3 regions of the Amycolatopsis keratiniphila genome follow, and region 1 is predicted to be linked to each of the others. Evidence: riboswitches for the same ligand, from Rfam matches in the RefSeq annotation. Region 1 holds a riboswitch; each other region holds the start of a gene.
The links. A riboswitch is a leader RNA that binds a small molecule or an ion and turns the genes downstream of it on or off. The one in region 1 is predicted to bind cobalamin.
Positions count from the first base shown of each region.

Region 1 (4,537 bases):
GCGACGTCCGTCTCGCCGCCTTCCCCGGTCACCAAACCTTCGCCGGTGGGCCGGACGCCGAGCGCGCCCACCGCGGAGACGAACGCCGACACACGCCGCTCGGTCCAGGCGTCCGGGCGTCTGGTCGGCGGCGCGGTGTCCGTATGCGGACGGGCGACCAGCGCGGTGACCGCGGCGGCCGTCGCGGCGAGATCGCCGGAACCGCACTCCGCGGTGTCGAGGTGCTTCGGGAAGGTCCCGTCCGCGCACTGGCGGGAAAGGAGCAGTTCGACCGCGGGGCCGGGATCGGCGGCGGTGGCGAGCACCGCCCAAGCGTGCCGCTCGACCGTGCGGTCGGCGTCCGCGAACGATCCGGTGTCGGTGAATTCGCCGTCGGCACCGCGCAGTTTCACCAGGTCGGCACGCAACGGGCCGGCAGCGTCCGACTTCGAGAATTGGGCGACGAGCACGAGTTTCGCGAGCGGTTCGGCGTACGACGCCTCGCCCTGTTCGTACGGCGCGCCGTGGGCGTAGGCCTGCACGGATTCCGGCTTCAGAAGGAATTGCGAAGCGCGGGCGACCGAATCCGGCTGTTGGTCCAGCGCCCGCAGGGCCAGCACCACATCGGCGGTGGCGTCGTAGTCGACGTAGGTCTTGCCGTCCTCGGTGACCTCGACGTGGTCGCCGCCGACGAGCCGGTTCGTCAGGTAGGCACCGAGGCGGGCGGCCGGGGTCGCGGCGACCGGGGTGGTGATCGCCGCCACCGTCGACACCCGGGCGCCGGTGGACGCCCTGGGTGTGACGAACTTCTTGGGTTTCGGAGCAGGCTTGTGCGGCTGCGTCGTCGGGGCCGGGGTTTCCGGGACGCCGGTGGCAGGCGGCAGGGTTTCGCCCTTCGCGAGCGAATAGAAGCCGACCTGCGACAACCCGAGCGAAGCCTGGGCACTCGCGCGGATCCAGGTGTCGACACCGCTGATGCCGGAGGAGCGGGCGGCCTCGTAGGAAGCCGGGTCGTAGGCGATCGCGCCGAGTTCGCCCGCGAGCTTGTTCCCGGCATCGGCCGCGGCGTTCGCCTGCGCGGATTTGAGGTACCGCACGCCCTTGTCCACCGCCGCGTCCGCGCCGCCGATGTCGACGAGCGCTTGGACGATCAGGCCGGTGCTGTTGGTGTTCGGCGCCTCGGTGCCGACACCGCCACCCCAGCCGCCGCCGGGCTTCTGGTTCGCCTTGAGCCAGGAGACGGTCTTGGCGATCGGGGCGTCGAGACCGGCCGCGCCCGCCTTCTTCGCGGCCAGCAGCGCCGAGAGGGCGAGGCCGGTGGCGTCACCGTCGGTCGGGGAAAGGCCGAGGGGTTTGCCCTCGTCGCAGGTCGAGACCTTGCGGCCGTCCGGGGTGACGTGGTCGCCGGTCTCCTTCGTCGGGATGTAGGAGAAGAGGACGCGGAAGTAGCCCTCGGAGCACTGCTGGGTCAGCAGTTTGTCGATGGCGAGCCGGTCGTTCGCGCCCGCGGCGGCGAGGCCGATCACCCCGAGCGCCTGGCCGAACATGTTCGCATTGTTGCTCACCGCGTCGGCGAGTGCGGGATCCTTGGAGTAGTCGCTGATCCGGCCCTTGTCAGGGCCTTTGCGCATGATCGCGCCCTGGGTCTCGGCGACCAGGTCGTAGCCGTCGAAGGCCCGGGGGTTCCGGCCGGAGACCTGCGCGGCGACCAGCGTCTTCGCCACGGCGCCGCCGACGATGATCTTGTCGTAGCCGGCGCCGGGAGCCAGCCCGTCCCAGGTGAAGTAGTCGGTGGCGTGGCCCTGGTCGTCGAGGAACTTCACGATCGGCTCGGCCCGCGTGCCCTCGCCCGCGGCGTGCATCGCGAAGAGCACGTCGAGCATCAGGCCGTGGTCGGGCAGCGAGCCGCCGCTGGGGTTGTCGAGCGTGCCGTCCGGCTTCAGCTTCGTCGCGAGCCAGTGGGAATTCGCCTTCGCCGCGCCGGGATCGTTCGCGGCCGTCGCCGTCCCGGCGAGCGGTGCGGCGATCAGGGCGGCACCGACGGCGAACGCCGACGCGGCCAGGTACCCGCGGCGCATGACTCCTCCTTGCGGCGTGACGGAGGACAGCGCGGGACGCCGCGGTCACCCCTGTTTATCGCGACAGTGGTTCGTTCATCCGCCCGTTCGGTATCCCGGCTTGCCCTGCGAGGGCCCACGGTTGCGCGACAGCGCCGGATTTCGACCGGCTTCCCCGTCACGGGCGGCGATGTTCTGTTGTCGAGCCAGCCGAGGTTAACACCCGTTCACCTCCGGCAGGTACCGCTGACCAGGTCGGTTGCCAGGATCACATCGGCACCCGGCGGTATCCCGTACTCGACCGGGGTGAGAGTCTTCTCGCGCGGTCGTGGGGGAAGTCCGGTGAGAGTCCGGCGCTGTCCCGCAACGGTATGCCTTCCAGGCGAGCCCGGTCACCCATGTCGCGCTATGTCACCGACTCCTGTCGTGGAAATGCGGGAAAGGGTTCTCATGAGACGTTTGGTTTTCGCTGTCGCCCTGCTGTGCGGCATCGGGCTGGTCACCGCCCCGGCGGCGGCCGCGGCCACCCACAACAAGGCCGATGCCGCCGCGGGCTGGCTCGCCAGGCAGATGACCGACGGTGAACGGTTCGAGGCCGACTTCGGCGGCCAGAAGTTCCCGGACCAGGGCCTGACGATCGACGCGATCTTCGCGTTCGCCGCGGCCGGGGTGTCGGACACGAACGCCGGCAAGGCGATCGCCTGGCTCGCGAAACCGGAGATCACCACCGCCTACGTCGGCGGCGGCACCGAGTCCTACGCGGGCGCGCACGCCAAACTGATGCTCGCCGCGCAGATCCGGGGCAAGGATCCGGCGTCGTTCGGCGGCGTCGACCTGAAGGCGGGCCTGCTCTCACTGCTCACGCCGTCCGGCCGGTTCTCCGACCGCTCCGAATACGGCGACTACTCCAACGCCCTCTCGCAGTCGCTCGCCCTGCTGGCGCTGGACCGCACGCCCGGCGGCGCCCCGGCTCCGGCCGTTACGTTCCTCGCGGGCACCCAGTGCGCGGACGGCGGTTTCCCGCTGAACTTCGGCGAAGCGACGTGCACGAGCGACGTCGACGCGACCGCGACGGCCGTGCAGGCCTTGCGCGCCACCGGTGACCCGGTGAACGCCCGCGAGGGCATCTCGTGGCTGGTCACGAAGCAGCACGCGAACGGCGGCTTCGGCGTCGGCACGAACGCGCCCAACGCCAACAGCACCGGCCTCGCCGCGGAAGCGCTGGCCAGGCACCGTCCCGCCGCCGCGAGCAAGGCGCGGGAATTCCTGCGCTCACTGCAGACCGGCTGCGCCGGCGCCGAGCCGGACCGCGGCGCGATCGCCTACGACGCCACCGGCCTGAACCCTTCGACCGCCCCGCGCGCGACCGCGCAGGCGATCCTGGGCCTGGCCAGGGTTCCGCTGAGCGACCTGCACGGCGGCGGGCGTCCGCAGGCGCCGGTACTCGCCTGCCCGTGACGTGAGCTCGTGAGTGGGGTGCGCCTCCCTCAGACTGTCCAAAAAGGACGCTCAGTTGAGATCAAAGAGTCCGATTCGGGCACTTTGCGCAGTTTCACCCGGGGGTCGTGAGTGGCGATGGTCGTTCTAACCCTCTTTACCACTCACGACTCCCCGCGAAACCGGACTTACAGGTATAAAGCAGGCGCATGCTGCCCGGAAAGTGACCACTGTGGACACCAAGCCGCCTTTGAGTTACCCCTCCTGGGTCTCTCAAGGAGGCCTTCACGGACTGGGTACCCAGGGTGCGGCGTGAGCGGAAGTGCGACTCGCGTGATCAGGGACGTGATTCGCGTGATTGAAGGCGAAACTCGCGTGTTACGCCTTCAATCACGTGAGTCGCGCCTTCAATCACGTGAGTCACGGGCAGCATCACTCGCCGGCGGCGACACGGCGCGCGAGTTCCACGCGGGACCGCACCCCCAATGCCGTGAAGATGTTCCGCAGGTGGTGGTCCACCGTCCGGTGGCTGATCACCAGCCGCCGCGCGATCTCCTTGTTCGTCTCCCCCGCCGCCACCAGCCGGGTGATGGCGTCCTGTTGCGGGGTGAGGCCGGCGAGCGAGCGGTGCGGCGCGTCGACGGTCTCGCCCGCCGCCCGCAGCCCGGCCCGGGCCCGTTCGGCGAACCGGGTCGCGCCGACGTTTTCGAAGCCGCGCAAGGCATCGCGGAACTGGTCGCGGGCGTCGCGGGTCCGGCGATGGCGCCGCAGCAAGGTGGCGTACGCGAACCTGGTCCTGGCGAGTTCCACCGCGCCGCCCGCCCGCCGGTGTGCCTCGACGGCCAGCCGGAAACGCCGTTCCGCCACGCCGGGATCCGACGTCATCAGCGCGTGACACCGGTGGCTCAGCGCGAGCCAGCAGGGTTCCGCCCCGGCCAAGGTCCAGCGGTCGAACACCTCCAGCGCGGCACGGGCGCGTTCGGGCTGCCCGGTGCTGACGGCCGCCTCGACGAGTTGCGGAGTGGCCAGCACGCGGATCACCGGCTGGTCGCCGGAGACGCCCG
Region 1 is NC_021252.1:5,802,680-5,807,216, forward strand. It holds gene AORI_RS67110 (hypothetical protein) at 1-2,057, opposite strand, end outside; cobalamin riboswitch at 2,147-2,212, opposite strand; cobalamin riboswitch at 2,306-2,454, shown strand; gene AORI_RS67115 (prenyltransferase/squalene oxidase repeat-containing protein) at 2,487-3,494, shown strand; gene AORI_RS67120 (helix-turn-helix transcriptional regulator) at 3,906-4,537, opposite strand, start outside.

Region 2 (4,537 bases), 2.8 Mb from region 1:
GAAGCCCGCCGCCACCCCGGCTCCCGCCGCTTCGCCCGCGCCGTCGGCTTCCGCCGCGGTCCCGGCCGTGCCGGTGACCGCTCCCGCCCCGGCCGCCAAGCCGGAGCCGAAGGAGATGCCGAAGGTCTCGGACGTCGACTTCGTCGCCACCGAAGGCGCCGCCTGCCGGATCGACGACCCCGACTGCGAAGCCTGCCAGTAAGACATCGTCGTGAGTGGCGATTCGGGTTAGAACCCGAATCGCCACTCACGACCCCCGACTCGTGAAGTGAGCCTCCATGACCACCTTTGACGCCTCCACCGACGCCACGGGCCTCGGTGAGATCGAAGTCGGCGCCGCCCGCATCAACGTCGACGACAAGCGGATGATCAACGCCCGCGCCGACGTCAACCAGCTGCTGCCGATGAAGTACACCTGGGCGTGGGAGAAGTACCTCGCCGGCTGCAACAACCACTGGATGCCGACCGAGGTCGCCATGCAGGCCGACATCGCGCTGTGGAAGTCGCCCGACGGCCTCACCGAGGACGAGCGCACCATGCTCAAGCGCAACCTCGGCTTCTTCGCCACCGCGGAATCGCTGGTGGCCAACAACATCGTGCTCGCGGTGTACCGGCAGATCACCAACCCCGAATGCCGCCAGTACCTGCTGCGCCAGGCGTTCGAGGAGGCCGTGCACACGCACACCTTCCAGTACATCTGCGAGAGCCTCGGCCTGGTCGAGGGCGAGCTGTTCAACATGTACCGCGAGGTCCCGTCCATCTCGGACAAGGACGCGTGGGCACTGAAGTACACGCAGAACCTGGAGAACCCGGACTTCGAGACCGGCACCCCGGAAGCCGACCAGAACTTCCTGCGTGACCTCGTCGCGTTCTACGTGATCTTCGAGGGCATGTGGTTCTACACCGGTTTCGCGCAGATCCTCTCGCTCGGCCGCCGGAACAAGATGATCGGCATCGCCGAGCAGTACCAGTACATCCTGCGCGACGAGTCGATCCACCTGAACTTCGGCATCGACTGCATCAACCAGATCAAGATCGAGAACCCGCACCTGTGGACCGAGGAGTTCCAGGCGGAGATCCGGACGATGCTCACCGAGGCGTGCGAGCTCGAGGTCGCCTACGCCCGCGACACCATGCCGCGCGGCATGCTCGGGCTCTCGGCCGAGCTGATCGAGCAGTACATGCACTTCATCACCGACCGGCGGGCCCAGCAGATCGGCCTCGCGCCGATCTTCGGCGAGACCGAGAACCCGTTCCCGTGGATGTCGGAGGCGATGGACCTCAAGAAGGAGAAGAACTTCTTCGAGACCCGCGTCATCGAGTACCAGTCGGGCGGAGCCCTCGACTGGGACTGACCCCGACCTCGTAACTCGCGTGTTCGAATCGCGAACTCGCGTGATCAGACACGTAACTCGCGTGATTGAACGGCGAACTCGCGTGACCAGACGGACGACACGCCGGGCGGCCTCCGCCCGGCGTGTTCCGTCTCCAGACACGCGAGTTACGCCTTCGATCACGCGAGTTCGCCGTTCAATCACGCGAGTCGTCCATCCGATCACGCGTGGCGTCCGGTTCGTCACATGTCCAGCGGGCCACTGGCGCCCCTCGGTACGCTCCGGAGTGCTACTGGTTCGCCCGGCCCCAGGCCGGGCGAGGTAACAGGGAACCCGGTGCGAATCCGGGACTGCCCCGCAGCGGTATGTGGGAACGAAAGCCGTCACCGTGCGAGACACGGTAAAGCACTGGGACACGGCGTCCCGGGAAGCGACGGCCGGTAGGAGCGAGCGAGTCGCCCACGAGTCCGAAGACCTGCCCGTGGTACGCGCGCCGACGGCGTGCGTGAGTCCGGGCCTCGTGGGATGGGCACGACCGAACGGCGGTCACTCCTGCGCGCTCCGGGCTCGCCCGACAAGCTCGCGAGGAGAGAGCTGTGACCGAAATCGGCACGACAGTGCTGGGCTACCCCCGGATCGGACCGGACCGGGAACTCAAGCGTTCACTCGAACGCTTCTGGGCGGGCAAGATCGACGAGGCCGAACTGCTCGGCACCGGCCGCGCGCTGCGCACCCGCACCTGGCGGGAGCTCAAGGACGCGGGGCTGGATTCCGTCCCCTCCAACACGTTCTCCCACTACGACCAGGTGCTCGACACCGCCGAGCTGTTCGGAGCGCTGCCGGAGCGCTTCACCACGCTCGGCCTCTCGCCGCTCGACACCTACTTCGCCGCCGCACGCGGGGTGCAGGACGCGCCGGCGATGGAGATGACGAAATGGTTCGACACGAACTACCACTACATCGTCCCCGAACTCGGCCCGGACATGACGTTCTCGCTCACCGGAACCAAGCCGCTCGACGAGTACCGCGAAGCCCGCGCGATCGGCGTCGAGACCCGGCCGGTCCTGGTGGGTCCGGTGACGTTCCTGCTGCTCGCGAAGCCCGCCGAGACGGCTCCGGAGGGCTTCCGTCCGCTGGAGCTGCTCGACAACCTTCTCGACGGCTACGTCGAACTACTGCGTCGTCTGCACGACGAAGGCGTCGAGTGGGTCCAGTTCGACGAGCCCGCCTTCGCCGCGGATCGCAGCGAGCGGGAGCTCAACGCGCTCATCCGCGCCTACCACCGGCTCGCGAAGGAGACCGCGCGGCCGAAGATCCTGGTCGCCGGGTACTTCGGCGGGCTCGGACGCGGCCTCGGCGTGCTCGCCCGCTCTCCGATCGACGCCATCGCCGTCGACCTCGTCACCGATGAGTCCTTTGTGGACGCCGTCGCCGCCGAACCCGCCCTGCGGGACAAGGAAGTGCTGGCCGGCGTGGTGGACGGGCGCAACGTCTGGCGCACGGATCCGACCCGCGCGCTCAGCCGGGCGGCGATGGTGCTGGGCACCGCGAAGTCGGTCAGCGTGTCGACGTCCTGCTCGCTGCTGCACGTGCCCTACGACGTCGAGCGGGAGGACGGACTTCACCCGCGGCTGAAGAGTTGGCTCGCCTTCGCCAGGCAGAAGGTCGACGAGGTCGTCCTGCTCGGGCGCGCGTTGCAGGAAGAAGGTGTCGACCTCTCCGCCGCGCGTGCCGCCGCCACGGATCGCGCGACGGCGGCCGACCTGGCCGACAGCGGGGTCCGCGCCCGGCTGGAGGCGTTGCGGCCGGAGGACACCGTCCGTTCCCCCTATACCCGGCGCGCGGCGGCCCAGCAGGCCGCGCTGAACCTGCCGCCGTTGCCGAGCACGACGATCGGCTCGTTCCCGCAGACCACCGAAGTCCGTAAGGCACGGGCGGCGCACAAGGCGGGTTCGCTGGACGACGCGGGCTACGAAGCCGCGATGAAGGCCGAGATCGAGCGCGTCGTCCGGCTGCAGGAGGACCTCGGCCTCGACGTGCTGGTGCACGGCGAGCCCGAGCGCAACGACATGGTGCAGTACTTCGCCGAGCGGCTGGCCGGTTTCGCGACCACCGACTTCGGGTGGGTGCAGTCCTACGGTTCGCGGTGCGTCCGGCCGCCGATCCTGTACGGCGACGTCTCGCGTCCGGAACCGATGACCGTCGAATGGGCGCGCTACGCGCAAGGCCTGACCGGCAAACCCGTCAAGGGCATGCTGACCGGGCCGGTGACGATCCTGGCGTGGTCGTTCGTCCGCGACGATCAGCCGCTGGGCGAGACCGCCCGTCAGGTGGCACTGGCCATCCGCGACGAGGTGCACGACCTGCAGGAGGCGGGCATCCGCGTCATCCAGGTGGATGAACCGGCGCTGCGGGAACTGCTCCCGCTGCGCGCGACGGCGCACGAGGCGTACTTCGCGTGGGCGGTTTCGTCGTTCCGGCTGGCGACTTCCGGGATCGACGACGCCACGCAGGTCCACACGCACATGTGCTACTCGGAGTTCGGTGACGTGGTCAAGGCGATCGACGCGCTCGACGCCGACGTCACCAGCATCGAGGCCGCGCGCTCGAAGATGGAGGTCGTCACCGACCTCGGCGCGGCGGGCTTCGGCCGCGGTGTCGGGCCGGGCGTGTACGACATCCACTCGCCGCGTGTCCCCGGCGTCGACGAGGTCGCCGGCCTGCTGCGGACCGCCGTCGGCGCCGTGCCCGCCGAGCGGATCTGGGTCAACCCGGACTGTGGCCTGAAGACCCGCGGCTACGCCGAGGTCGAACCGGCCCTGCGGAACCTCGTCGCCGCGGCCCACACGGTGCGCTCCGAGCTGGCCTGACCGGCCCGTGAAGGCCTCCTTCCCTACCCTCAAGGTAGTGAAGGAGGCCTTCACGGAACTTCCGCCGAGGTATTGTCAACGCGTCAATAAGGGTGCGATGGTGGAGCGGTAACCGGTCTCAGCGGGGAGATGGTCACCATGGCGAACACCGTCGAAAAGGTCACCGGGGCGCTGCGCGAGCGCGTTCCGCCGCTCACCTCGATCCCCCTGCCGCGTTCGGTCGACCAGCGCTGGCTCGGCGCGACCTGGCCGGTCCGTGAACTCGCGCCCGCCCCGCCGGGTCTCAAACCCGTCCTCGGCGACGAGGGTCCGCCGGTCATCGGGCACGCGCTG
Region 2 is NC_021252.1:3,044,435-3,048,971, reverse strand. It holds gene AORI_RS55245 (ribonucleoside-diphosphate reductase subunit alpha) at 1-202, shown strand, start outside; gene AORI_RS55240 (ribonucleotide-diphosphate reductase subunit beta) at 279-1,355, shown strand; cobalamin riboswitch at 1,611-1,831, shown strand; gene metE (5-methyltetrahydropteroyltriglutamate--homocysteine S-methyltransferase) at 1,931-4,204, shown strand; gene AORI_RS55230 (cytochrome P450) at 4,343-4,537, shown strand, end outside.
Region 2: it holds a riboswitch for cobalamin, as region 1 does, so the genes downstream of both, metE (5-methyltetrahydropteroyltriglutamate--homocysteine S-methyltransferase) here and AORI_RS67115 (prenyltransferase/squalene oxidase repeat-containing protein) in region 1, are expected to answer to the same signal.

Region 3 (4,537 bases), 2.6 Mb from region 1:
CCGTGCGGCTGTACGTCAAGACCGAGAGCTGACCGCGCTCAGGAGGCCGGCCGGTCGGCCAGCTGCTCGAGCCGGGCCATCTCGACGTCGAGGGCGGTCTGCGCCCGGCTCAGCGCCTCCGAGCTGTACGCGCCGCTCGACCGGGCGTGCTGGAGGCGTTCGGACTGTTCGGTCAGGACCCGCAGGCGCAGCCGCAGATACTGTTCGATCTGTTCCGGAGCCGGGCGGTCGCCCGGCGATGCGGGCGGGACGCGTACGTCCGAGCGTGCCCGGTCCAAGACCCTGTCGCCGAAAGGCCCGTTGCCCGGATCTTCCAGGGCTGGATCGTCCAAAAAGGACTTCGCCGCGTCGGCCAGCTCGGTCGTGAGCCGGACGTACTCGCGCCGCAACCGATCGGGATCTTCCGACGGCACCCGTGCCGCGCGGATCACCGCCGGCAGCGTCATTCCCTGCACCAGCAGCGTCGTGGTCGCCACCACGTAGGCGATCAGGACCAGCAGGGCGCGGTCCGGCGTGTCCTGCGGAAGGGTCTGCGCGGCCGCGAGGGTGATCGCGCCGCGCATCCCCGCCCAGCCGAGCACCACACCACCGCGCCAGCCCAATGTCTCGGTGAGCCGGAACTCGACGTCGGCGGCGGCCCGGTCGAGCCGTTTCCGGAAATGCGCCACCCGCCTCGGTGACGCCTTGTCCAGCCGTTCGGTGACGGCGGGATTCGACTCGTCGCCCCGCAGCACCGCCTGTGTCGTTTCCAGCCGGGGTTTGAACCGCGCGGCCTTCCGCTGCTCGCGGTACAGGCCGCCGACCAGCGGCCCGACGAAGACGATGCGCGCGACGATGACGAGCGCCGACGCGGCCAGGCCGATGGCGAGCGCACGCCACACGCTCGAACCGTCCTCGTGTACCTCGTCGATGAGGGTTTTGACGCTGAGTCCCATGAGCAGGAACATCGCGCTTTCCAGCAGGAAGGCCGCGGTGCGCCAGTTGACGGCCTCGGCGAGCCGGTCCGTCGCGCGCAGATGCCGCGGGGCCAGATGCCCGGTCACCAGTCCGGCGACGACGACCGCGAGCACGCCTGACGCTCCGGCCTCTTCCGCAGGCAGGAACGCGATGAACGGGACCACGAACGAGATCGCGGTGTTGAGCACCGCGTTGCCCAGCAACGCGCGCACCCGGACGTTGAGGATCCCGACGAGCAGCCCGATCCCGACCGCCACGACGACCGCGTAGACGAACTCCCCCACGATGCCCCAGACCGACACCGACCCGGCGACCGCGGCGACGGCCGACCGCAGCAGCACGAGCGCGGAGGCGTCGTTGACGAGCCCTTCGCCTTCGAGCACGGTCAGCAGCCGGGGCGGCAGGCCGAGCCGCCGTCCCACGGACGTCGCGGCGACGGCGTCGGTGGGGCTGATGACCGCGCCGAGCGCGAACGCGGCGGGCCAGCCGATGTCCGGGATCAGCTCGTGGAACAACCAGCCCGCGCCCAGGGTCGTCCCCACCACGAGCAGCACCGCGAGGCCGGTGATCGGCCGGATGTTCCGCCGGAAATCGACCACCGGCATGTTCACCGCCGCCGAATACAGCAGCGGCGGGAGCACCCCGGCGAGGATCAGCTCCGGTTCGACCTCGGGATGCGGGACGCCGGGCAGGAAGCTCAGGCCGATACCGGCCACCACGAGGCTCAGCGGAGCGGCCACGTTGAGCCGCTCGGAGAACGCGGCCACCAAGACGATGCTGACCACACCGAGGACGACGACGAGAGTCAGGTTCACCGGGTTCACATGTCCTCTCGCCGGTCAGTGGCTTGCCGTGTCCATTGGTGACACGAGGTCACCGGACCCGCAAGTCGGAGCGCACCGCGCGGTGTGTCGCGAAGCCACCTCGCCTGCCTCGCGAACCCCGCCCAGGTATCGAGGCCGCCGAACGCGTCGTGAGTGGCAAAGAGCGTTATCGAGTGTTAAGGCAAAGGTGGCGTGCTCGTCAGCTGGCCTGAAGGGGGCTTTCGCTGCGTCCGCTGCGGTGACGGGCCCGGGCGCCGTCGGCGAAGGTGGCCGGCGCGGATGAGCGACCGGGTGAAGGCTCCCTTCATCGCATTAGACGCGGCGAAGGGAGCCTTCACCCCACCATCGACCCGCCCGTGGTCAGCGCAGCGCCGCCAGGACGTAATCGTCGCCGGACTGCCAGACCGGGGCCACTTCCGCGAACCCCGCCTCCCGCAGCAGCCGGGTGTGCTCCTGCGGGCTGAGCCGGTTGCCGTAGCCGGTCGAGATGCCACGCAATTCTTCGGCCGTGAAGTGCTCCCGCAGCGCGGGATCCGCGGTCGCCGCCGCCCACCAGGTCTTCCAGTCCTCGTTGGCGTGGACCCCGGCGCGGGCCGCCCGGCGCTCCTTGACCACCTCGGCGAGCTCGCGGATGGCCGGTTGCTCGTCGTAGAGGTGGTCGCCGTTGACCAGCGCGCCGCCCGCCCTCAGTGCGACGGCGAGGTCACGGTAGACCTCGGCGAGCCGCTCGGGACGCAGCCAGTGCAACGCGGTCGTCGATACCGCGGCGTCCACGGGCCGCCACTTCAGCCAGCCGCTCTCGGCGAGGTCGGCCCGGACGTACTCGATGTCGCTCCGCTCCGGCCGGGTCGCGCGGGCGAGGGCGAGCAGGAACGGGTCGTCGTCGAGGCCGACGATCCGTGCGTGCGGTAACCGCTCGGCGAGCCTGGTGGTCAGCGAGCCCGGGCCGCAGCCGAGGTCCAGCACCAGCGGCTCGTCGACGTCGCGGCAGACGTGTTCGACGACGTCGATCACCACGGTGAACCGTTCTTCACGGTCGGCGACATAGCGTTCCTGCTGCACGTCCCATCGGCGCACCCAGTCCGCCGCGAGCTTCTCGTCCACCGGCCTCCCCTTCGTGATCTTGATCCTGTGTAGCACACGCCGGTCATGGGTTACCGTGTGCGCCACAACGTAAGAAGGTGCCCGTCGGGGGAAGCCGGTGTGAATCCGGCGCTGACCCGCAACCGTGAACGGCCGTACGCCGTGAGCCGGACTGCCCGCCGGACACCGCCAACCCCAACTGTCGTGGAGTGCGGAGCGGGGTCCCGTTCACGTGCGGTCGCGCGCCCGGGACAGTGCTCGATGTCCCGGAGGTTCCTATGACGCGTCATCCGCTCACCCGTCGGAGACTGCTGGCGCTGGCCGCGCTCACGCCCTTGGCCGCCTGCGGGACCGCACCGGCGGACACGGGCCGGCTGCGAGTGGCGTTCGCCGCGGGCGGCTCGAAGGAAACCCTCGACCCGGCCCAGGTTTCGCTCTTCGTCGATCAGGCGCGGGCCAAGGCGCTCTTCGACACGCTGGTCGCCTACAACGCCGACACCTCCTTGCGGCCGCGGCTGGCCGAGTCCTGGGAGAGCGACGCCTCCGGTACGCGCTGGCGGATCCGGCTGCGGCAGGCGGCGTTCCACGACGGGCGTCCGGTCACCGCGGACGACGTGCTCTACAGCTTCCGGCGGATCGCCGACCCGGCGCTGGCTTCCTCGTCGCGGCAGTACTTCGCGAAGGTGGACTTCGCCCGCAGCAAAGCGTTGTCCCCCAACGAAATCGAGCTGACGCTGACCGCGCCCGACTTCGAGTTCCCGTCGGGCTGGGGCGCTCCCGGCGCGGAGATCGTGCCCGCCGGGACGACGGACTTCACCGCGCCGGTCGGCTCGGGGCCGTTCCGTTTCGTCTCGTTCACCCCCGGCGGCCCGGCGGTGTTCCGCAAGAACGAGTCGCACTGGGACGGCGCGCCGAGCATCGACGAGCTCGAATTCGTGCCGGTCAACGAAGAGACCGCGCGCGTCAACGCGTTGCTGTCCGGGCAGGTCGACTACGCCCACGACCTCGCGGCCGGAACCGCGGCCCGGCTCGCCGGTGACGCACGCGTTTCCCTGCTCGAAGCCAAGGGAACGACGATGCAGGGCCTGATCCTGCGCCTGACCCAACCCCCGTTCTCCGACCCGAGGCTGGTGCGTGCCGTACTGTCCGGAGTGGACAGAGAGGCTTTGAACCGCGTGGCGCTGGCCGGGCGCGGGGAGATCGGCAACGACCTGTTCGGCAAGGGACTTCGCGGGTATGCCGCGGACATCCCCCAACGCCGTCGCGATGTGGACCTGGCCCGGTCGCTCGTCCGCGAGGCGGGCGCGGAGGGGCTGGCCTTCGCCGTCGAAACCAGCGACGTCGATCCGGGTTTCGCCACCGCGGCCACGGTGATTTCCCAGCAGCTCAAGGAGATCGGGCTCGCCGCCACGGCGAACACCCGCGCGTCGAGCACCTATTTCAGCGAGATCAAGACCAAGGGTGTCGCCGCGCTCACCCGCACGGCCACGCTGCCCGTCCCGACGTTCCTCAACCAGCGTTTCCGCACCCGCGGCTCGAACAACGTGAACGGCTTCGGCTCGCCGGAGTTCGACGCGCTCATGGATCGCGCCGCGGCCACCGCGGACGAACGGGCCAGGCTGGCGCTGTTCGGCGACGCGCAGCGGATCGTCCACGAATCCGGCGGGCTGCTC
Region 3 is NC_021252.1:3,250,479-3,255,015, reverse strand. It holds gene AORI_RS55850 (hypothetical protein) at 1-32, shown strand, start outside; gene AORI_RS55845 (cation:proton antiporter) at 39-1,772, opposite strand; gene AORI_RS55840 (class I SAM-dependent methyltransferase) at 2,142-2,885, opposite strand; cobalamin riboswitch at 2,909-3,062, shown strand; gene AORI_RS55835 (ABC transporter substrate-binding protein) at 3,143-4,537, shown strand, end outside.
Region 3: it holds a riboswitch for cobalamin, as region 1 does, so the genes downstream of both, AORI_RS55835 (ABC transporter substrate-binding protein) here and AORI_RS67115 (prenyltransferase/squalene oxidase repeat-containing protein) in region 1, are expected to answer to the same signal.